Regions from separate parts of the Xenorhabdus sp. Sc-CR9 genome, predicted to be linked through region 1. Evidence: riboswitches for the same ligand, from Rfam matches in the RefSeq annotation. Region 1 holds a riboswitch; each other region holds the start of a gene.

Region 1 (8,118 bases):
GAAAAAATAGTCTATTCCTGTTTATGGTTGATTATTGGTACAGTGACGACCCTATTATCAAAAGGGATTTTCATTCCAGGACTATTATGGATATGCCTTATTCTGGCCCCTGTTTTTCTTAAATTTTGCAGAACTAAACAATATTGGCTGAATGCTATATCGTCAGGGATTATTGCACTGGTTTTAATCTTACCGTGGCCAGTTATGTTATTTCTTGAATATCCTGATTTATTTAAAGTCTGGTTTTGGGATAACAACATTGGTCGTTTCTTAGGTTTCTCTGTTGAAGATCTTGGTGCCAGAGGTAATTTGACGACTATCCCCGAAGCAGTACTGTTTTTTGCTCTCCCGTCAGGCATATTGGCTTTGATTTTTATATTAAAAAATCCAATTAACGCTTTGTTAGACGAGCATTATTTCCTTTGTACGGCATTTTCTGTTTTAGGTGTTGTTTTATTACAAATATCAGCTTCCGGGCGCGCTTTATACTTATTGCCCTTTATTGCACCAATGGCAATATTAGCCACAGAGATTTTTATTAAACTACCGGAAAGAATCTATAAATATTTCAGTGTATTTTCTACTACTCTCTGGTCTTTTCTCATCGTATTCTTATGGTGCTGCTATTTCTTATCGCTTTCCGGCGATGATAAACATGGGTTGGAGCCATTAGGCAGATGGTTACCCATGAGCTATCAGATGCACTTTTCAGGATTAATATTTGGCATAGCGTTTTTGATAACCATCGTATGGATAGCTAAGAATAAGTTACTTGCTCAATTGCCTGCTTTACGTGCCGCTCAAAATTGGGTATTGGGTATTGCCGTCGTTTGGGGATTGGTATTTACATTATTTGTCGGCTGGATTGATTATTCCAAAAGTTATAAACAGGTATTTCTTGATCTCAAGCAGCAATTAGCCGGAGTCTATCAAGATAGCCAATGTATGGCGTCATATAATATCGGTGAATCCGAAGCGCCAATGCTTTATTACTATGCCCATATTCTGCTTCATAAACAAAAGACTTTTGAGACGCCTGAACAATGTGGATGGTTGATGGTTTTATCCGAAGAGATTGATCCCGCGCCAGAGGGAATGGAATTATTCTGGCATGGTCATAGACCAGATGAAGATCGTGAGAATTTAGTTGTGTACAGGAAAGTGGGATTAGGTGATATAAAAAACGGAAATTGGCGCGTGACATTCGAGTTTATTGATGGCGACGCATATATTGTTAACTATGAGGATTATCATTAATGAAGATGTTTAACCCCGCTCATCCAGGCGAAATTATTGCGGACTCTTTGGAAGAGTTAGGTTTGAGTATCCGTGATCTTGCTCGGGCATTGGATGTTGCCCCTTCTACAGCTCAGCGTTTGGTGACGTGTAAAGCAGCCATCACGCCAGAGATGGCCGTGAGGTTGTCCAAGGTTCTTGGTAGCAGTCCTCGACTGTGGTTAAAGTTGCAGGAGACATATAGCCTTGATAAGGCGGAGAAAGTGGTTGATATTTCAAAATTAACCCCTCTATTTAAGCCTGAAGCTTTATCTCATACTTAATGAAAATTAGTTAGGCGACACTAAATCGCCTAACAACATCAATATTGTTAAGCGGGGTATTAGGGATAGCCTCAGGACTCGGAAAATATAGCACCTTGCGTCAGTTGTTATTGTCGTAGTGGCCTGAATTCTAAATGGCGGTTACATACAATAATAAACAGGGTCTAAATATTGGTGATACCCAAAATCACTGCCTCTTTTGCCTCACCACTTACCAACCTCTCAGTCTTCCCATCATAATGAATTTTTCCGTCCACAATCAGCAAAGAACGCGGAGCGATTTTCGCTGCGTCATCAAGATTATGGGACACCATAAGTAAAGTAATTTGGCGTTCACAGCATATTTGATCCAGCAATTCCAGCATCTCATTGCGCAAAGCAGGATCGAGCGCTGAAAATGGTTCATCCAGTAATAAAATCGGTTGATGGCGGACTAAACAACGAGCCAGTGCCGCCCGTTGGCGCTGTCCGCCAGAAAGCTGGGACGGCAGGCGAGATAAATACGCCTCCAGCGATACCTGAGAGGCAATTTGCTGGAGTGTTTTCTTTTGCTCTGCATTCAACCGCAACCCAGGATGCAATCCTAAACCAATATTTTGCTCAATGGTCAAATGGGAAAACAGGTTATTTTCCTGAAACAGCATGGAAACAGGCCGCTTGGAAGGCGGTGTATTTGTGTGATTTTTGCTATCCATCCAGATATTGCCTTGCTCTGGAAATTGGAAGCCCGCAATTAAACTTAACAATGTGCTTTTGCCCGCTCCACTTGGGCCGAGGATCGCAATGCGCTCTCCAGCTTTAATGTCTACATCAAAATGCATAGCAAGGTGTTTATAGGTGTAAGTGACATTTTCGAGTTTAATCATGGCGTCGGCCCGGTAAGCGTTCAATGACAGTGAACAAAATAAAACAGAGAAGCAGCAACAGGAATGCGGTCACGGCACCATCCTGATTGCGATAGGCTCCAATTTGTTGATACAGGTAATAAGGCAAAGTACGGAAATCTTCGCTTGCAAATAACGCGACAATACCGAAATCGCCAATTGATAGAACACAGGCGAAAGCCAACGCTTGTGCTAATGGAATTTTCAGCGCCTTGAACTCAATCCAGCGTAGGCGCTGAATACCTTGAATATTGAGTGAACGGCACAGAGGGTTGTAGCGTTCCGCCAGATCATGCATCGGATTTTCCAAAACTTTCAAAGCATAAGGGATTGCCATCAGTGCATTGGTCAGAATGACCAATCCGTAAGGTGATTGAGGCAATCCAAAAGTTGTGTTCAGCAGAAGAAAAAAACCTGTGGCAAGAACAATTCCCGGCATGGCAAGGATCAACAAGCCGCTGGTTTCTATCGCTTGTCCCCAACGGGAAAAGTGGCGTAAGCGTAATTCCCTGCTGCTCCATAGCAACATCATGGTCAGTATTACACACAGCAGCCCCGCTCCCAGTGCGATAATGACCGAAGTTGTAAAGGCTTGCCATAAAGCAGGCTGGCGTAAAACATCAAAAATACCGCTGTTTAAACCATCCACAATAACTGCCAGCAAAGGGGGGAGTAGAAGCAACAAAGCCAGACTAATCAGCAGGCCATCAAATAATTTCCGCAACCATGAATCCTGTGGATTGCGCCATTGTTGTTGATGACCATAACCCACTGATAGAGCGCCTTTGAGTTTTTGGCTGATCAGTACCAAGCCAACGCAGCAAAATAGTTGAATCAGTGCAAGCAAAGCCGCATGTGTAAGATCGTAGTCATAGCTAAGAGCCTGGTAAATCGCCAGTTCAATAGTTGTTGCCGCAGGGCCTCCCCCTAAAGCGAGAACGGTAGCAAAGCTGGCAAAACACAGCATGAAAATCAGTGCGCCTGTTGGTAAAAGTTGGCGGCGCAGATAAGGCCATTCAATAAAACGAAAATGTTGCCATTCATTCATACCAAGCTGGGCTGAAAGTTGCCGCTGTTCAATTGCGATACTTTCCAGCGATTGCAGCAGCAGGCGTGTTGCCATCGGCATATTGAAGAAAATATGAGCCAGCAAGATCCCTTGTAATCCATAAGGTGTAAAACGATATTCAATACCTAACCATTGGAAAATATTTGCCAACCAGCCTGTTTGACCATAAACGGTAAGGATACCAAACAAAGCGACCAAAACCGGCAGGATCAATGTCATTGCGCATAAGCGCAGAAAGAGAGCCTTACCGGGAAAATGGCGGCGGTAAAGTGATCTTGCAAGGAAAATGGCGGGGGTCACCGATAATACGGCGGATAAAAATGCTTGCCAGAAAGTGAATCGAATGACATGCCAGAGATAACGGTCATTCAAGAATTCCTGCCAATTACTTTCAGGCGCATTGAACCACAGCGCCCCAAATGCAGACAAGGCAACGATAATCAATAAACCGGAGGCAATGACCCCCGGTAATAACCAGCCTGCTATTAGCGGCTTACAGCGCTTTGCCATGTACGTATCCATTTTGTACGGTATTTTGCCACTTCATCTGCGTTGAATTGCAGAGAGTTCTCAGGAACAGGAAGTTGTTTGAAAACGTCAGGCAACGGAATATCAATCACAGGATACATCCATTGAGTTGTTGGAATGACTTGCTGAAATGCTGGAGAAATCATGAAATTCATGAATCTCTGTGCTAATTCAGGTTGCTTACTTGAGGCTAACTGGGCTGCTACTTCAATTTGTAAATAGTGGCCTTCCTTGAAGATAGCCGCTGCATAATTATCTTTTTTCTCTGAAATGATGTGATAACCCGGAGATGTGGTATAGCTCAGTACCATATCGCCCTCACCTTTCAGAAACAGGCCATAGGCTTCACTCCAGCCTTTCGTGACGGTGAGTGTCTTTTTGGCAACTTTTTGCCATTCCTGTGCCGCTTTGTCACCATAGAGATCTTGCATCCAGAGCAGGAACCCCAAGCCCGGAGTACTGGTGCGAGGGTCTTGGTAAATAATCTTCCAATTCTGGTGGTCATTGATTAATTCATCCATACTTTTGGGTGGATGAGGTAAGGTATTCTTGTTGTAAATAAAGGCGAAATAACCGTAATCATAAGGAATGAACGTATTATTATTCCATGAAATGGGTAATTTCAGTTTTGAAGTATCGATATGGCTTGGTGTGAACAATCCGGTTTGTTGAGCCGCTTGAATCAGATTGTTATCCAATCCCAGAACGATATCCGCTGATGTTTTTTTGCCTTCCATCCGCAAACGGTTCAGTAAGGAGACCCCATCTTCCAGAGCGATGAGTTTCAGTTCACAATTGCACCCTGTTTCAAAAGCTTTTTTAATGGCAGGCCCCGGTCCCCATTCAGAGGCAAATGAGTCATAAGTATACACTGTCAGCGTAGGCTTTACTTGAGCCGTCTGAGCAAAAACACTGGCAGAAATCGAGAGAGTACTAATGGCAATAAAGCGGGAAAATAATTTCTTAAACACTTTGCTCTCCTGTCGTTATTAACAATGGTTATTAGAAGATTGGCAAAGGATCTGAGAAGGAGCTAAATGAAAATTACTTATTTTAATCAATTATTAGCATCCCAAATCCCTACGCCGGTACTAACCGGTTCAGGTCCGACGGGTTTGTTCTCAGCAGCAATATTTTGCAACAACTGCACCCCGTTGAGATGGCCGTATTGTAGAGACTTCGGCCGGGTCTGCAAAGTCCAATCATAGAGGTTTACCGCTTGAGATGAGTGTGAAACAATTAGTTATCTTTTCAAATTCGTTTTATCGAGAGGTAGTCTGGTGATCGATGATGATGGCTACCGCCCGAATGTAGGAATTGTAATTTGTAATCGCCAAGGTCAGGTTCTATGGGCTCGCCGCTATGGACAGCATTCTTGGCAGTTTCCTCAGGGGGGGATAAATCCAGGGGAATCACCAGAGCAAGCAATGTATCGCGAGTTGTTTGAAGAAGTTGGTTTAAATCGCAGAGATGTCCGGGTTCTTGCCTCGACCCGGAGCTGGTTGCGTTACAAATTACCCAAGCGTTTGGTGCGTTGGGATACAAAGCCCGTCTGTATTGGGCAAAAGCAACGTTGGTTTTTATTACAGTTGTTGTGTAATGAAGCTGATATTAATGTGCAGCGCAGTAATACGCCGGAGTTTGATGGCTGGCGTTGGGTTAGTTACTGGTATCCTGTCCGGCAAGTGGTTTCTTTTAAACGGGATGTATATCGCCGCGTGATGAAAGAATTCTCTTCCATTGTGATGCCAATGCAGGAACCTGCTTCACAGCTCTATTCGCCTTATTTATATCGTCGCAGAAGAAATTAGGTAACAGTTTATGCTCATGCGCTTACGAGAAATTGTTGAAAAGGTTGCGATGGCAGCCAATTTATCTGAAGCGCTTGAGCTACTGGTCAATGAAACCTGTCTGGCAATGAATACGGATGTTTGCTCTATCTATCTGGCAGATCATCAACGTCAGTGTTATTACCTGATGGCAACCAGAGGGCTGAGAAAACCAAAAGGGCGTTCGGTCAGTTTAGCTTTCAATGAAGGTGTTGTGGGTGAAGTCGGGCGTTTGTCTGAATTAATTAATCTTTCTGATGTTCGTGACCATCCCAGTTTTAAATATATCCCCCAAGTGAAAGAAGAAAGTCTGCGGGCTTTTTTAGGTGTCCCGATTATTTATCGCCGCCAGTTGCAGGGGATATTGGTTGTTCAGCAACATGAACGGCGCCTGTTTGATGAAAGTGAAGAATCTTTCATGGTAACACTGGCAATGCAGCTTGCTGTTATTCTCGCTCAGGCGCAGGCAAAAGGGATATTTGGTCAGTACCGCCAGAGTCGTATTAAAGCACTGGCCATTTCCAATGGCATCGTCATGTCCCAAGGGTGGCAAGACCGCTCACAACCTTTGCTGGAGCAGGTATCTGAGGCATCAACCTTGGATTATCAATCTGAACGTCTGAGATTAATTCGTGCTCTGGAAGAATCAACTGCGGAGTGCCGTCGAATCAGCAAGCGTTTCACCTCTAGCTCGCAGAAAGAAAGTGCTGCCATTTTCGATCTCTATTCTCATTTATTAAATGACCCCCAACTCAAGCAAGATCTGTTTTATTCAGTTGATAATGGTTTTGTCGCTGAATGGGCAGTCAAAACTGTGATTGAAAAATACGCCGGGCAATTTGCCAGCCTGCAAGATCCCTACATGCGGGAGAGGGCATCTGATCTGCGTGCTCTTGGACAACGGGTATTGTTTCATCTGAATGATTCTTTCACTGATGCCACTCAGTGGCCGGAGCATTTTATCCTGGTTGCCGATGAACTCAGTGCCAATTTGTTGGCTGAGATGCCACAGGAACAATTGACCGGGGTGATTGTGCGTGATGGCGCAACGCATTCCCATTCCGCTATTCTGGTTCGTGCGATGGGGCTTCCCGCTATCATGGGGGCAGATATACAACCTGAGTTGTTGCACAATCGGACGCTAATCCTTGATGGTTATCGCGGTGAGATTTTTATTGAGCCAGAGCCGTTGATTGTCCAGGAGTATCAGCAAATAATTGAAGAAGAACAGGTTCTCAGTAAATTAGCTGAATGTGAGCAGCAACAGCAGGCACAGCTTAAAAGCGGAGAACAAGTGCTTGTGCAACTCAACGCAGGGCTTAGTTTAAAATATGAGCAGCAAATAGCGGACAGTATTGATGGCGTTGGACTGTATCGTACAGAGATCCCTTTTATGCTGCATAGTGGTTTTCCATCAGAAGATGAGCAGAAGAACCGTTATCAAGAAATATTGGAACTTTTCCCTGATAAGCCGGTGGTGCTGCGAACGCTGGATGTTGGTGCAGATAAACAACTTCCTTATATGCCGATTAATGAAGACAACCCTTGTCTTGGTTGGCGCGGAATTCGTATCACGCTGGATCAGCCTGAAATATTCCTGATTCAGCTCAGAGCGATGCTAAAAGCCAATGCTTCCACTGGCAATCTAAAGATACTTTTGCCGATGGTGACAAGCATTGAGGAAATTGATGAGGCACGAAAACTGCTTGAGAGGGCGAAATCTGAGGTTGAACAAGCCATCGCTAGAACGATTACCATGCCACAGATTGGCATTATGCTTGAAGTCCCTTCCACTATGTTTTTGTTGCCGCAATTAAAGAAACGGATTGATTTCGTCTCTATTGGCACAAATGACCTGACCCAATATTTGCTTGCGGTAGATCGCAATAATACACATGTAGCTTCACTATATGATAATTTGCATCCGGCTGTAATTAGAGCTCTGAAACTGGCTTTTGACGAATGCCAACGCCTTGCTCTCCCTATTAGCATATGTGGTGAAATGGCAGGTTTACCGCTCGGGGCATTAATATTGCTTGGTTTAGGTTATCGTAGCCTGAGCATGAGTGGCCGGAGTGTTCCGCGTATCAAATACTTGCTGCGCCATTTGGATGCTAATGATCTAGAACGTCTTATCAGCGTCATATTGAAAGCTGAAACTAGTGAGCAGATCAAAGGGTTGGCAGCCGAATTTATGGAGGCGAATAGTCTGGGTGGCCTGATTCGGGGCGGTATTTAGCTTTATCCAT
Region 2 (8,118 bases), on a different contig from region 1:
TGGATCAGGGACAGGCAATTTTTCCACATCGGCATGATTAAGAATCGGAGATTGAAAACGTGGCCCTTCTCCTGCTTCAAAATAAAGCCCCAACCCCATCGCATCAGGAATAGTCAAGATATCAGAAAACAGGATCGCAGCATCCAGAGGAAAACGGCGCAGGGGCTGAAGCGTGACTTCGCAAGCCAGCTCAGTATTTTTACATAACGAGATGAAATCTCCCGCCTCCTGACGTGTCGCTTTATATTCTGGTAAATATCGACCGGCCTGACGCATCATCCACACAGGTGTGATATCAACAGGCTGACGCAATAAGGCACGCAGATAGCGGTCGTTTTTCAACTCATTCATGACAGGCTCCCTTTGATTATCGACAAAAAGCGTGTGCATGATAACACGTCGGAAACCGAACTTCCGTCTTGACCTCCAATAAATAAACGTTCAAGCAGCAACACCTGTAGTCTTTCAAACTACGGCTTTATTGGCTTAACTCGAAATCCATTGGGTATATAACGAACAACACCGGCTGAAAAAATTTATGGGCGGAGTCACAAAACCCGGAACAAGGACTATGCCCACCAGCTCATTGCCTCCATTATGTTACATTTATGTTACCAACGTGTTATACGAAGGAAGGGCTTCTCACGTTGCCATCATCCTTCATTGTTCGCGCTCTTCAGTAAATCGTTAAATGAATTGATTTACGTTAGTTAATTGACTGCATCAAAGTACTTATGAAGTTATTTTCATTGATAAATAACCTATTAGACGACCTACATGGAGGAGTTTCGATTGATACGTTTATCCACTTTAGTACTGGCTATTGGCTTGGCACTAGGCACTCAGGCGCAGGCCGAAGAAAATAAACCGGGTTCTGATCACACGAACGCATCAAGTGATCAGGTAAAGGAGGTGAGTGTGAGCGGTGAAGCTAATCAACAGCAGTACAAGAGCAAAAACCCTTTCTTCTCCACAAGCGAACTACCATTTCAGGCTCCTCCGTTCGATAAAATAAAAGAAACAGACTATGCACCCGCAATTACTGCCGGTATTAAACAGAAACTGGAAGAGATCGGGAAAATAGCCAATAATCCCGCCACGCCTGACTTTGAAAATACATTTGTCGCACTGGAGAAATCAGGCGCAATGTTGACACGGGTAATTAGCGTATTTGGAGCGATGACATCAGCTAACAGCACTGACAAACTACAAAAACTGGATGAGGATGTTTCACCAAAGCTGGCGGCGATGAAGGATGAAATTATGTTGAACAGTAAACTGTTCAACCGTATCAAAGCTGTTTATCAGCAGCGCGAAACGTTGAATCTGGACCCGGAATCGCGCCGATTGGTGGAAGTGACTTATCAACGCTTCGAGTTAGCAGGGGCTAACTTGTCTGATCCGGATAAAGTAAAGTTAAAAGCGTTGAATCAGGAAGCAGCAATACTCAGTACCCAGTTCACCAATAAATTGCTGGCAGCAACCAAGAATGGCGCGCTGGTGGTTCAAGATAAAGCCTGGCTGGGTGGGCTATCCGATGGCGAAATTGCTGCGGCTGCTCAGGCTGCCAATGAGCGTAAGCTAGACAACCAATGGCTGTTGGTATTGCAAAACACCACTCAGCAACCACGTTTGCAAGACCTGAAAGATCGCAATACACGTAAGGCGTTATTTGAAGCCTCGTGGAGCCGAGCCGAAAAAGGTGACGATAATGACACGCGTCAAACCCTGAGCCAATTAGCGAAGCTCCGTGCTGAGCAGGCTAATCTGCTGGGCTTCCCGGATTATGCATCGTGGAAACTGCAAAATCAGATGGCAAAAACGCCTAAAGCCGCGCTGAAATTTTTACGCGATATCGTACCAGCGGCAACGGCACGCGCTGAGCGCGAGGCCAAAGACATTCAGGCAGTGATTGACCAGCAAAAAGGAGACTTCAAGCTGGAGGCTTGGGATTGGTCGTTTTATGCTGAACAGGTACGCCAAGCAAAATATGATTTGGATGAGTCACAGATTAAGCCGTATTTCGAGCTGAATAACGTTCTGAACAATGGCGTATTCTATGCTGCTAATCTGCTGTATGGCATCACTTTTAAAGAACGTAAAGATATTCCGGTTTATCAACCCGATGTCCGCGTGTATGAAGTTTTCGATAAAGACGGGAAGCCGTTGGCGTTGTTTTATACCGATAACTTCAAACGTGACAATAAAGGGGGTGGAGCTTGGATGAATAATTTTGTCGGTCAGTCAAAGCTCATTGGAACCAAACCGGTGATTTACAACGTCACCAACTTTACCAAACCTGCGCCGGGCCAGCCCGCACTATTGTCGTATGATGAAGTGATTATCCTGTTCCATGAATTTGGGCATACCTTGCACGGCATGTTTGCCGATCAGAAATATCCGAGCCTGTCCGGTACCAATACCGCCCGTGATTTTGTGGAATTTCCCTCACAACTTAATGAGTACTGGGCGCGTGATCCAAAGGTATTTGCCCATTACGCCAAGCATTACCAAACCGGTGAAGCCATGCCACAGGCGTTGGTGGATAAGATCAATAAGGCTGACAAATTCAACAAAGGTTACCTCATGACCGAGCTGCTGTCAGCCGCATTGTTGGACATGCACTGGCATATGCTGGCCGCTGATCAGCCACAGAAGGATGTAGATAAATTTGAAGGGGCGTCTCTGCAACAAGACAATATCGCTCTCAGCTACGTGCCCCCGCGCTATCGTTCCAGCTATTTCAAACACATTTGGGGTGGCGGCTATGCTGCCGGCTATTACGCTTATTTGTGGACAGAAATGCTGGCAGACGATGCCTTTGCCTGGTTTACCGAACACGGAGGATTGACGCCAGAGAATGGCCAACGTTTCCGCGATAAGGTGCTGTCACGTGGCAATAGTGAAGACCTGGAAAAGCTGTATATCGACTTCCGCGGTAAGCCACCAAGTATTGAGCCTATGCTAGAAAACCGGGGCCTAAAGGAACAAAAAGAATAAGGTATATTGCCATACCTTATGGGTTTTAAAATGAAGGGGATATACAGTCACAGTTGTATTAGCCGTTGCCGGTTATCCCCTTGCAGATCCGAACATGTTTTTAAAAGGCCTTTCTCAACTCATTGAGTAATTAACATGACTGCTGGCGACATAACGCAACCGTATCTTCAATTAAACGACGGGAAATCGTATCAGAAGGAGGGATCAAAGGAAGGTTATCGTAGCGATACCAGTCTGCGCTGATAAGTTCAACGGGATCAATTGTAATTTCACCACTATCATAATCGGCCAAAAATCCTACCATCAAGGAGTTCGGGAAAGGCCATGGTTGAGAAGCGACATATCGCAAGTTACGGATTTTAATTCCACTCTCTTCCATCACTTCGCGATGCACCGCTTCTTCCAACGTTTCACCGATTTCCACAAACCCAGCAAGCACAGTATGAATACCATTTCGGCTACGCTGGTGCTGTGCCAACAAAATATGGTCATCACGACGAATGCCAACAATAATACTGGGAGCAATTTGTGGGTAATAACATTCCTGACAGTGATTGCACAAACAGGCCCATTCATGTTGACTATGCTTCATTTCATGACCACAGTAACCACAATAATGATGTGAACGATAAAACTCAGCCAATTGCACAGCACGCCCTACCAATTGAAATAATTTGGTTTCCCGATCAACAAATAAGCGGTGAGAAGACATATCTGAAGCCATTTTATGGCGGATCAGCCACACTGTATCCCCCAACCATTCTCCGATGGGCTGCGCCATGTGGTTCTGCAATGACCATTCGCGGGCAGTCCCTGTTGGTAATTCCCCCTGTGGTAGCCAGACTTGATTCTCAAGACTGACAATCCACCAGCCCTGTTCTGTACCTGTCAATTTTTGCTGTATCATCATCTATTCCATCATGAGTTGTACGATTGTCTTCATGGCATTTTGTCCAAATTCAGCATACTCTTTTCATTATCTTCCGTCTGCAATCTGCTCTATTAGCCACCCTAATTAATACTCATTTATACTCTTCGTCTTTCAAGTGTCATTTTTGTTGACTGCTCTACAAATTGAAAATTTGCAGGTATACGATCCGAATTAAATAAATAAAAATACATTAAATTAAATTGAGGAATATCAACCATGTCACAGAGAATTGCCGTATTTGATTTAGATGAAACATTAATTTGCAAAGATTCCGGCCGGTTATGGACACAATATCTATGGGAGAAAAATATCATTACTGATCCCCGTTTTCTTGAGGCAGACCAGAAAATGATAGCTGACTACTGTGCAGGTAAGCTGGATATGCACAAATATCTGGCATTCAGCATGCAGGCACTGCACAAAATCTCCCAAGAACAAGTAGATATCTGGCTAACTGATTTTGTAGAAACAAAAATCAAACCACTCATCTATCCCGCAGCCCAAAAACAACTGGATACTTACCGGCAGCAAGACATTCCCATCATTATTATTTCCGCCACCGTCTCTTTCGTGGTAAAGAAAATTGCAGCTGCATTCGGTGTCCAAACCGTAATGGGGATCGATATGGTAATGGAAGAGGGTTGCTATACCGGTAATGTTCTGGGAACCCTCACTTTCCGCGAAGGAAAAGTCACCCGCTTGCAGCAATGGCTATCAGAACAGAATTTATCTCCGCAGCATATTTCATTCTACACAGACTCTATAAATGATTTACCAATGTGTTTATTTGCTGACGAAGTTTTTACCATCAATGCAGACCCTCGTTTGCAATTGGAAGCCGAAATTCACGGATGGACGCAATTGAACTGGACTTTAGAGTCATACTAAAAGGTTACAGTTAAAGGTTGTAGTTTTTATAATCCCCTTTATACTCTGGGGTGTTTTTCTTGTCGGAGTGCCTAGCGTTCAGCGTATACCACGATGGACACAGGCTGAGACCGTTTATTCGGGATCCGCAGAACCTGATCGGGCTAATACCCGCGAAGGGAACAAGAGTAATCACCTCGCTGATTATTACGTACACCTATGACAGCATCGTGTACAAACCATGTTCAGCTACAAACCATTACTCCCTGCGAGCTCCAGACAAGCAATTTTCTCAACTTAAGCCTGACCAGCAATGAGACAGGTGATAACACAGTCAGGAATTTGCTATGTCTAAGTCCAATAATACCGCTATTTCAAATACCATTATCCCAACAGCTGATATTTCGCCAAAACCCCATCAGGCAAGGCCGCGCAAGGCTCAACGAGATGCCGCACAGACGTTTATCAACACCGTTCAAGGGGTGGCTTTTCCCAATTCAAAACGTATTTATCTTGAAGGCTTACGCCCTGATATCCAAGTTCCGATGCGTGAGATCCAACTTTCCTCTACACTCACCGGCGGCACCAAAGAGAATCCCCAATTTGAGGAAAACGAACCAGTTCCGGTTTATGACACCTCAGGCCCTTATGGCGATCCTACTTCCGTACTGGATATACAAACGGGATTGCACAAAATCCGCCAATCGTGGATCGACGAACGCAATGATATTGAACCCGTTTCCACTCTTAGCTCCGACTTTACCCAACAACGCCTCGCAGACGCAGGGCTTGATCACCTGCGTTGTCGCCATCGCCCGCATCCGCTGAAAGCCAAGCAAGGAAAGCGCGTCACCCAATTGCACTATGCGCGCCAAGGCATCATCACACCAGAAATGGAATTTATCGCACTGCGCGAAAATATGGGGCGTGAACGCATTCACAGTGAAGTGCTCCGCCAACAACATCCGGGACAAAATTTCGGTGCCAATTTACCGGAAAACATCACACCAGAATTTGTTCGTCAGGAAGTGGCGGCTGGTCGCGCGATTATCCCCGCCAATATTAACCACCCAGAATCCGAGCCAATGATTATCGGCCGCAATTTCCTGGTTAAAGTAAATGCCAACATCGGTAACTCCTCCGTGACTTCGTCCATCGAAGAAGAGGTGGAAAAACTGATTTGGTCTACCCGCTGGGGCGCAGATACCGTGATGGATCTCTCCACCGGACGCTATATCCACGAAACCCGCGAATGGATACTGCGCAACAGTCCGGTTCCTATCGGCACTGTCCCGATTTATCAGGCACTGGAAAAAGTTAACGGAATAGCGGAAAACCTGACATGGGAAATGTTCCGCGACACTTTATTGGAGCAAGCCGAGCAAGGAGTTGATTATTTCACCATTCATGCCGGTGTATTGCTGCGCTATGTTCCAATGACCGCCAAACGGCTGACAGGCATTGTTTCCCGTGGTGGTTCCATCATGGCGAAATGGTGTCTTTCCCATCATCAGGAAAACTTCCTCTATACTCACTTTCGGGAAATCTGTGAACTCTGCGCCGCCTATGACGTTTCCCTTTCTTTGGGGGATGGACTGCGCCCTGGGTCAATTCAAGATGCCAACGACGAAGCACAATTTTCAGAACTGCACACGCTCGGCGAGCTGACCAAAATCGCATGGGAATACGATGTTCAAGTCATGATCGAAGGGCCGGGGCATATCCCGATGCAGTTAATCCGCCGTAATATGACGGAAGAGCTGGAGCATTGCCACGAAGCGCCATTCTATACCTTAGGGCCACTGACAACCGATATCGCCCCCGGTTATGACCATTTCACTTCCGGCATCGGGGCTGCCATGATCGGTTGGTTTGGCTGTGCCATGCTGTGTTACGTCACCCCCAAAGAACATCTCGGCTTACCCAATAAAGAAGATGTGAAGCAGGGGTTGATCACTTACAAAATCGCGGCCCATGCCGCTGATCTTGCCAAAGGCCATCCCGGTGCTCAAATCCGTGACAATGCCATGTCAAAAGCACGTTTTGAATTCCGCTGGGAAGATCAATTCAATCTGGCACTTGACCCTGATACCGCCCGCGCCTATCACGATGAAACCCTGCCGCAAGAATCCGGCAAAGTCGCCCATTTCTGTTCTATGTGCGGGCCAAAATTCTGCTCCATGAAAATTACGCAAGATGTACGCGATTATGCAGCAAAACTAGAACAGGAAGCAGGAATGGAACATATGTCGGAAGAATTTCGCACCCGTGGCAGTGAACTTTATCACAGCGCAGATGAGGTGCCCCATGAAAAGTCAGCCTGACACATCAACACATCTATCAGCTCCTTTTGCTCCGACAGCACAACGCTTGGGGCTTTATCCTGTCGTGGATTCCCTGATATGGATTGAGCGCTTACTGAAAGCAGGCGTCAGAACCCTGCAACTGCGTATCAAGGATCAACCAGAAAAGCAGGTAGAGAAAGATATTCAAACTGCCATAACACTTGGCCGCCACTACAACGCCCGTTTGTTCATTAACGATTACTGGCGCTTAGCTATTAAACACCAAGCCTATGGCGTTCATTTGGGACAAGAAGATCTGGATATCGCTGATCTCAATGCCATCCGGCAAGCGGGATTGCGTCTGGGTATTTCCACCCATGACCAACAGGAACTGGCGCGGGCAAAAGCCCTGCGTCCTTCTTATATCGCACTGGGGCATATTTTCCCTACCACCACGAAAGAGATGCTTTCATCACCACAGGGACTTGACGCACTCAAACATCAAGTGGAAATAACACCGGAATACCCTACCGTTGCCATTGGCGGCATCTCACTGGAACGCGTACCGGATGTTGTTGCAACCGATGTCGGTGGCGTGGCACTGGTCAGTGCCATTACAAAAGCGAAAGACTGGCGGCAGGTAACAGCCAGTTTACTTCATTTAGTTGAAGGTCAGGATCGGGGGCTTTTATGTTAAACGATCAAGAATTTATGCGTTACAGTCGCCAATTATTACTGGAAGACATTGGCCCTGAAGGTCAGGAAAAACTAAAAATCAGCAAGGTACTGATTGTTGGCCTCGGTGGATTAGGCTCACCTGCAGCACTCTATCTCGCAGCAGCGGGAGTCGGAACTCTTTATCTTGCGGATGATGACCAATTGCATATTTCCAATCTGCAACGCCAGATCCTCTATCGCACAGGTGATATTCCCGCAAATAAAGCAAAGTTGGCAGTAAAACAACTAACAGGCCTGAACCCACTGATCACGGTAACAGAACTGACCAAAAGGCAAGATAATGAATCTTTGTTGAAC
Region 3 (8,118 bases), on a different contig from region 1:
AATGCCATATTCTTTACGGAACATATATGTGAAATGAGATTGAGATCCGAAGCCGAAATCCAAGGCTATATCAAAAATAGGTAAAGAACTGTTTCTCAGCAGAGAAACTGCGCCAGCCAAGCGCCGTTGTCTTATGTACTTTCCAAGCGATATCCCTGTGACTTCTTTGAATATTTTCTGCATGTGCCAAAGGGAATAGCCAGAGTAAGCAGCAAGCTCTTCAAGATGAATGACACGGCCAAGATGGTTTTCTATCCATTTACTCAGTGCGTATACAAGTGCTAAGTGATTATCTTGTGTCATTACAATTTTAAATTGGTTAAAGGTGGGGAGAAGTATACACAACTTCTTTTCAAGATGACAAAACCCATCATTGTGGGCAGTGGCAATAATAAAACCAAGTGCTTCCGCGAGTAAAAACTTTTTATCCTATTTCACTAGGATGTTAACTACAATGAAATTAATCCAAGGTGGTTGAATTGAAAAATAAAAAAGTGGTTTTAACATTGTGCCTAATAGTAGTGTGTCTGTTTTTGTATTTGTTGGCATTGGATGTACCTTGTGAACGAGGCAAAGGAGAATTTGAATTAGGTGTTTGTTCTATTACCCGCTACATACCTTTTTGATCTCTATCTCAATCATTATCCTGAATGTATGTGTGTTAACATACATACATGGTATTCATTCTTTGTAAATGATGTTTTAATACCTATCTGATTCTAATTATAGACTAAATATCGAGTTAAATCAGCACATAACTAAAATCCATGATAGTTGAGACAATTTAAGCTCGACAAATTTTATGAAAATTGGGAGAGTGAGGTGATTCCTTGCTCTTTTCAGACTCAAAAAATACTCAGGTTCAAAAAAACAAATAGAATAGCTTTCAATGAGACGGATTCTAAGCACCGCAAAAAGAGGACTAAATGGCAGGACAACAAGAACAAACCACGCTTAAGCGTGGCTTAAAGAACAGGCATATTCAACTTATTGCTCTCGGTGGTGCAGTAGGTACAGGGTTATTTTTAGGTATAGCTCAAACCATCAAAATGGCAGGGCCTTCAGTACTACTTGGGTATGCAATTGGCGGATTTATTGCATTCTTGATTATGCGCCAATTGGGTGAGATGGTCGTAGAGGAGCCAGTTGCAGGGTCATTTAGCCACTTTGCTTATAAATACTGGGGCGATTTTGCGGGTTTTTTATCGGGTTGGAATTATTGGGCAATGTTCATTCTGGTCGGAATGGCAGAACTGACGGCCGTAGGCATTTATATCCAATATTGGTGGCCGGAAATTCCGACATGGGTTTCCGCAGCAATATTTTTTGTGCTGATAAATCTTATTAATTTGATTAATGTTCGATTATACGGTGAAACTGAATTCTGGTTCTCTATCATTAAAGTTACTGCGATTATCGGCATGATTTTCTTTGGAAGCTATTTGCTGATCAGCGGTAGTGGTGGCCCACAGGCAAGTGTCACCAATTTATGGCAGCAGGGCGGTTTTATGCCTAATGGGGTTTCCGGCTTGATCATGGCGATGGCGGTAATCATGTTTTCGTTTGGTGGATTAGAAACGGTAGGGATCACTGCGGCAGAGGCGGAAAATCCTGAGGAAAATATTCCAAAAGCAACCAATCAAGTCGTTTATCGAATCCTACTGTTTTACATCGGCTCACTGGCTATTCTGCTTTCACTTTATCCTTGGGGGAATGTAGTCGAAGGTGGTAGCCCATTTGTTTTGATTTTCCATGATCTGGATAGCTTTTGGGTGGCGAATGTCCTGAATATAGTTGTATTAACGGCAGCATTATCTGTTTATAACAGTGGCGTATATTGTAATAGTCGGATGCTTTATGGTTTGGCTAAACAAGGCAACGCGCCTCGCATTCTGACAAAAGTGAATAAACGTAGTGTACCTGTTTTATCTATTGGGTTATCAGCGTTGGCAACATCAATGGGTGTACTGATTAACTATGTTATACCGGGTAAAGCGTTTGAGTTGTTGATGGCATTGGTGGTAACAACGCTGGTTATTAACTGGATTATGATTTGTCTTGCCCATCTGAAATTCCGCGCAGCTAAGAATAAGGAAGGCACTAAGACAAAATTCCGGGCATTGTGGTACCCGTTTGGAAACTACCTGTGTTTAGCGTTTCTGGCGTTCATTCTTGTTATTATTCTGATGATGCCATCAATTAGTATTTCAGTTATTTTAATGCCATTCTGGATTGGTGTATTATGGCTGGGTTACTTAGTAGCCAAAGCAAAGAAAAAGGCTGCTTAATTCTTAATCTATTTCAGCGTATTTTCAGCCGGGTATTATGCCCGGCTGATTATTCTTATCAGTATTCCTCCATTTTTAACCTAATCCTAAAGGTATTATACGTTTTATCATAGCTTAGTGACTCATAAGTAAGAGATTTGTCATATTATTAAGGATAAATTAAAACCACTTGATATGAATTATTTCATAGAAATAGTGTCATTAGTAGAACATATGGAGTGGCCAAATGACAAACTTCAGACTTTATAAATCTTATAAAGTCGTTTATCCATATATAGAGTAAAGACAAAAACATTATTATTTAATAATATTTAATAAATGATAAACAAAAAAGTAGTCTGGTTATATGCAAGATGATTATATTTTATGTTAATCAAGAGTTGAATAGAATTAGTGATAACTTTATAGTTATCGAAAATGGATTCTGGACCGTGATAACTCTCTGTTCTACTCTGCAATAGGCGCAAAAAACAGCATTATATATTAGGTTAATTAAAGTTGTTTCTTTAGGTTAAAATTTTATTTTTGTATATATTCATATGGTTAGGTTGATTAAAAATTGTTGGATAATTTCAAATAAGAATAGATGTTAATATTTTCAAATATGTGCGTTGGCTCCAGCACCTGAAAAAAATGGCTTGCGATTATATAAAGAGTATGTGATAAAACACATGGGTAAACGGAGTACAGTTCTGTTAATAAATAACAGCAACGAATACTAGTTTGTTTATTTTCATGTCAATCGGCGAATTAAGTGATTCAAAGGAAATTTTTGAAATGGCAAAAATCACTGGTACTGTGAAGTGGTTCAACGAGTCTAAAGGTTTTGGTTTTATTACTCCAGCTGATGGTAGCAAAGATGTATTTGTACATTTTTCTGCAATTATGAAAGATGGATTTAAAACTTTATCTGAAGGCCAGCAAGTTGAGTTTGAAATACAGGATGGTCCTAAAGGCCCTGCTGCCGCAAACGTCACAACTTTATAGTAATAAATTTATTTTGGTTGGTGTTTAACTTCTGACTAAATATATTTATCGTTATTTTAGTTTCATTATCTGACGATAATCTATTGCAAATATCACTCTATTGGGATACTAATAGAGTGATTTTTATTTTGGCTCGGGGCGTTCTTGATTGAACTGAGAAGTACCCGTATTACCTGATCTGGATAATGCCAGCGTAGGGAAGTCATGGTATCTTTTATTTTGATACCCACTTTTCTTTTGCTGGTGAATAGGAGTCACCATCATGAGAATTAACTCACTAACTATCGCAGGGACTGATCCCAGCGGTGGTGCCGGCATTCAAGCTGATTTAAAAACCTTTTCCGCACTTGGCGCTTACGGTACAACGGTCATAACCGCATTGGTTGCCCAAAATACAAGAGGAGTCCAATCGGTTTATGATATTGATCCTCTCTTTGTTTCTGCCCAGTTAGAATCCGTATTTTCAGATGTTAAAATAGACAGTGCTAAAATTGGCATGTTATCCAATGCGGCCAATATCGCTGTAGTTGCAGAATCATTACGCCGTTACCCAGTTTCCCATATTGTATTGGATACTGTCATGGTGGCAAAGAGTGGTGATCCTTTGCTATTACCAGAAGCCATTGCGGCAATGATAGAGCAACTACTACCAATCGTTTCTTTGATCACTCCTAATTTGCCCGAAGCAGCAGCCATACTGAAATGCAATCCTGCGGAGACAGAAAAGGAGATGCTACAGCAGGGAAGAGAATTACTTTCAATGGGATGTCAAGCGGTTTTACTGAAAGGCGGCCATTTGAACAATGAAGAAAGCCCGGATTGGCTTTTTACCCGTGAAGGAGAGTGGCGTTTTACCGCGCCCAGAGTGAATACCCGACATACTCATGGTACCGGTTGTACACTTTCTGCGGCACTTGCTGCATTACGCCCACGTTATTCCGATTGGCAAAGCACTTTACCTTCTGCAAAAGCATACTTGCAAAATGCGCTGGCACAAGCAGATACTCTTGACGTTGGTCAGGGGATTGGTCCTGTGCATCATTTTCATCAATGGTGGTGAATTAGAGAGATAGGATTGTCATTGAATAATGGGGATACTGGTATCCCCATTGTGAAATATACCTATCTCCTGAAATCCATTGGGTACCAAAAGTTTGATTAGGCGATAGTAATATTCGTATCGAGATAGACATCCTGAACGGAGTGAATTAACTCAACACCTTCTTTCATTGATTTCTTGAACGCTTTGCGGCCAAGGATCAATCCCATTCCTCCAGCCCGTTTATTGATAACTGCTGTGCGAACTGAATCACTCAGATCGTTATCTCCGGAAGCACCACCAGAGTTGATTAATCCAGCACGCCCCATGTAACAGTTAGCCAGTTGATAGCGAACCAGATCAATCGGATGCTCAGTAGTCAAATTGCTATAGACACGTTTATCAGTATGCCCAAACCCAATGGCTGTATAACCACCGTTGGTTTCTGCCATTTTTTGTTTAACGATATCGGCACCTATTGTTGCTGCCAGATGATTCGCCTGACCCGTTAAATCGGCACTGGTATGATAATCAACGCCATCCTTCTTGAACGCTGAATTACGTAGATAGGCCCATAACACGGTAACCATGCCTAACTCGTGAGCACGTTCGAAAGCAGCTGAAATTTCTTCTATTTGGCGACGTGATTCGGGAGAGCCATAATAAATAGTTGCCCCGACTGCGACTGCACCCATGTTAAATGCTTGCTCGACACTGGCATATAAAGTTTGGTCATATTGGGTTGGATAGGTCAATGCCTCGTTATGATTGAGCTTTACCAGAAACGGGATTTTATGGGCATAACGTCGAGAAACAGATGCGAGGACACCATAAGTTGAAGCAACACAGTTACAACCTGCCTCAATTGCCAATTCAACAATATTTTTAGGATCAAAATAAAGTGGATTGGCGGCAAAAGATGCACTGGCAGAATGCTCGACTCCTTGATCTACCGGTAAAATTGAGAGATAGCCTGTTCCGGCCAGACGACCATGATTTAGCAAGGTTTGCATGGAACGCAGGACAGTATTAGGTCGATTATTTTCAATCATTACTCGATCGACGAAATCTGTGCCCGGGAGATAGAGATTTTCTTGTGGAATGGTATTGCATTTGTGTTGCAATAAACTCTCTGCGTCTTTTCCTAATAACTTAGCGATATCAGTCATGATTAACTCCAGTTTGCAAAAGGCGCTACTGATTGTTGTTGATATTCAGATTAATAACAAGGCAAGTAGAAAGGGAAACAGCAGTGGATCGCTTCAGTTAATATAATAATTGCTAAAATCTGACCATTTTGCATCAAGGGAAAGTGAAATAATTTTTATCTGACAGAGTGAAAAATAAACCTTAACCTATTCTATAACTGAATAATTTGAGAGGTGCTTTCTTAAAATTTCCTTCATTAAACTGAATAAATATTAATGATATTTATTGTGATATGATTCCTTTGTTTATAATAAATAACGTTACTAAAAAATAATCAAAAAATAGCCAATGGCAGAGAGGATAATCATTAAATTAATTTATTTTTATGGGGCAGTGTTGGATTTTAACTTTTTGAAAGTTAAATATTTTATTTTTTATCGAATAAAAGAAAAGGCCAGCCCAAGGGAGATTGAGCTAGCCAAGGAGGTGGTTCCTAGTCTTACAGTAACACTTTTTTAGTTCTTCATTTTTCAGGGCTGATAATACGAGAAATAAAATAACATTGATGTGATCTGTTTCTAAAAAAGCAGAACAATTTCTTTAAAATCTTATTTCGAATTATTTCACTTGTAATTCTTATGAATAAGGTGTTCTGGTATTGCCACTTATCAATTTTCGAATAAGTAAGGCATATTTCAGTTCGATTTCTTCAGGAAAAGGGAGATAAACGATATGTCCGTCACCTGGAGCAATGTCTATTACCTGACCTTTCTTATTTATCATGGATTTTAACGTAAAGTTAATATTGCCCGATGGTGTCATAAGCTCCAGAGAATCGCCAACCAGAAACTTATTTTTCACGATAACTTCAGCTAATCCATTGACGCGGTTGCCAGTAAATTCTCCGACAAATTGCTGGGTGTCTGACACAGAATAACCGTATTCATAAGTTTGGTACGCATCGTGAGTATGGCGGCGTAGAAAACCTTCTGTATAGCCACGGTGTGCCAGACCTTCTAATGTGGTCATCAACGTTGGATCGAAAGGTTTTCCGGCAACGGCATCATCAATGGCCCGACGATATACCTGAGCAGTTCGGGCACAATAATAGAAAGATTTTGTGCGACCTTCGATTTTCAGTGAATGGACACCCATTTCTGTCAATCTTTCTACATGCTCAATAGCGCGTAAATCCTTGGAGTTCATGATGTAAGTACCATGTTCATCTTCAAAGGCAGACATATATTCACCAGGGCGTTTGGCTTCTTCGATCATGAATACTTTGTCAGTTGGTGCACCCTGACCTAATGTTGGCCCGATATTTTTGACAGGAACAGGGTCGTGCACATGTACAATGTTACCGACTGTATCTTCCTTACCTTCCTGCACATTGTATTCCCAGCGGCAGGCATTAGTGCATGTTCCCTGATTGGGATCGCGTTTGTTGATGTAACCTGATAACAAACAGCGACCAGAATAAGCCATACAAAGTGCGCCGTGGACAAAAACCTCAAGTTCCATATCAGGCACTTGTTGGCGAATTTCTGTAATTTCTTCCAGAGAAAGCTCGCGGGAGAGAATGACACGAGTCAGTCCCATTTGCTTCCAGAATTTGACGGTGGCCCAGTTAACCGCATTGGCTTGAACGGAAAGATGAATATCTATTTCAGGAAACGCTTCGCGCACCATCATAATCAGACCGGGATCGGACATAATTAGGGCATCTGGTTCCATTTCTACGACCGGTTTCAAATCACGGATAAATGTTTTTAATTTTGCATTGTGTGGTGCAATATTAACAACCACATAAAAACGTTTGCCCAATGAATGCGCTTCTTTAATGCCTTGAGCCAGCGTTTCATGGTTAAATTCATTGTTACGGACACGCAGACTATAGCGGGGCTGCCCGGCATAAATAGCATCTGCGCCGTAGGCGAACGCGTAACGCATGTTTTTCAAGGAGCCGGCAGGAGAAAGTAATTCTGGAGTAAACATAATATTAACGTTCTCGGTCTGAGTTCAAGTCAGTCCTTACCCTGTTATTATCATTACTAAGGATAAGGTTAAAGGGACAGGGATTTTAGCGCCTATTCCTGCATTAGCACAAATATATTCTTGTCACCTGATGGGAGAGGAAAGGTGTTTTCTTTTTGTATTGAATGTCCTTTTTCAGACTGGTTTCATTGGCATAAGATGCACTGACACCAATAACCTGATGATTATGTGCTTATATTTTGCAAAATGCGCTTGCTATTTTTTGAATCCTCTTTAATTACAATCGCCGGAATTGGATTCTATACGGTGTTATTGCAATGACGTATTATTCAGAAATAAATGCACGTTGTTTCAATCTCATAATAATCTGACCCATATTTTCTTCATTAGGAGTTCCATCATGCCAGCAGCCATTTGGGTTTTAGCCATAGCAACTTTTGGAATTGCAACAACGGAATTTATTGTTGCTGGCTTACTGCCTGAAATTGCAACTGAATTTAGTATTACCATACCAACCGCGGGATATATGGTGACCAGTTATGCGCTTGGCGTATTTGTTGGCGCGCCTGTTTTGATTATCTTGGGAGGGCATATAGAAAGAAAAAAAATGCTTTCTCTGCTAATGGTATTGTTCATTATCGGAAATGCACTGACCACGTT

What was found. Region 1 has a riboswitch for thiamine pyrophosphate ahead of thiB (thiamine ABC transporter substrate binding subunit). Riboswitches for the same ligand answer to the same signal wherever they lie in the genome.
Region 2: another riboswitch for thiamine pyrophosphate. It lies ahead of thiC (phosphomethylpyrimidine synthase ThiC); the one in region 1 lies ahead of thiB (thiamine ABC transporter substrate binding subunit).
Region 3: another riboswitch for thiamine pyrophosphate. It lies ahead of thiD (bifunctional hydroxymethylpyrimidine kinase/phosphomethylpyrimidine kinase); the one in region 1 lies ahead of thiB (thiamine ABC transporter substrate binding subunit).

What each region holds. Positions count from the first base shown of each region.
Region 1 covers NZ_CAWQTY010000097.1:6,421-14,538, reverse strand. Annotated here, with positions in the region: gene AACQ81_RS04505 (hypothetical protein) at 1-1,257, shown strand, start outside; gene AACQ81_RS04500 (HigA family addiction module antitoxin) at 1,257-1,559, shown strand; gene thiQ (thiamine ABC transporter ATP-binding protein ThiQ) at 1,724-2,425, opposite strand; gene thiP (thiamine/thiamine pyrophosphate ABC transporter permease ThiP) at 2,418-4,022, opposite strand; gene thiB (thiamine ABC transporter substrate binding subunit) at 3,998-5,011, opposite strand; TPP riboswitch at 5,100-5,204, opposite strand; gene rppH (RNA pyrophosphohydrolase) at 5,321-5,851, shown strand; gene ptsP (phosphoenolpyruvate--protein phosphotransferase) at 5,862-8,108, shown strand.
Region 2 covers NZ_CAWQTY010000159.1:38,631-46,748, reverse strand. Annotated here, with positions in the region: gene hemE (uroporphyrinogen decarboxylase) at 1-351, opposite strand, end outside; gene dcp (peptidyl-dipeptidase Dcp) at 796-3,000, shown strand; gene nudC (NAD(+) diphosphatase) at 3,131-3,907, opposite strand; gene AACQ81_RS07245 (HAD family hydrolase) at 4,148-4,819, shown strand; TPP riboswitch at 4,873-4,997, shown strand; gene thiC (phosphomethylpyrimidine synthase ThiC) at 5,146-7,122, shown strand; gene thiE (thiamine phosphate synthase) at 7,106-7,780, shown strand; gene AACQ81_RS07230 (HesA/MoeB/ThiF family protein) at 7,774-8,118, shown strand, end outside.
Region 3 covers NZ_CAWQTY010000109.1:80,801-88,918, reverse strand. Annotated here, with positions in the region: gene AACQ81_RS05400 (helix-turn-helix domain-containing protein) at 1-303, opposite strand, end outside; gene mgrB (PhoP/PhoQ regulator MgrB) at 471-626, shown strand; gene AACQ81_RS05390 (amino acid permease) at 927-2,288, shown strand; gene cspE (transcription antiterminator/RNA stability regulator CspE) at 3,066-3,275, shown strand; TPP riboswitch at 3,400-3,492, shown strand; gene thiD (bifunctional hydroxymethylpyrimidine kinase/phosphomethylpyrimidine kinase) at 3,535-4,335, shown strand; gene fbaB (class I fructose-bisphosphate aldolase) at 4,434-5,483, opposite strand; gene trhP (prephenate-dependent tRNA uridine(34) hydroxylase TrhP) at 6,100-7,458, opposite strand; gene AACQ81_RS05365 (MFS transporter) at 7,859-8,118, shown strand, end outside.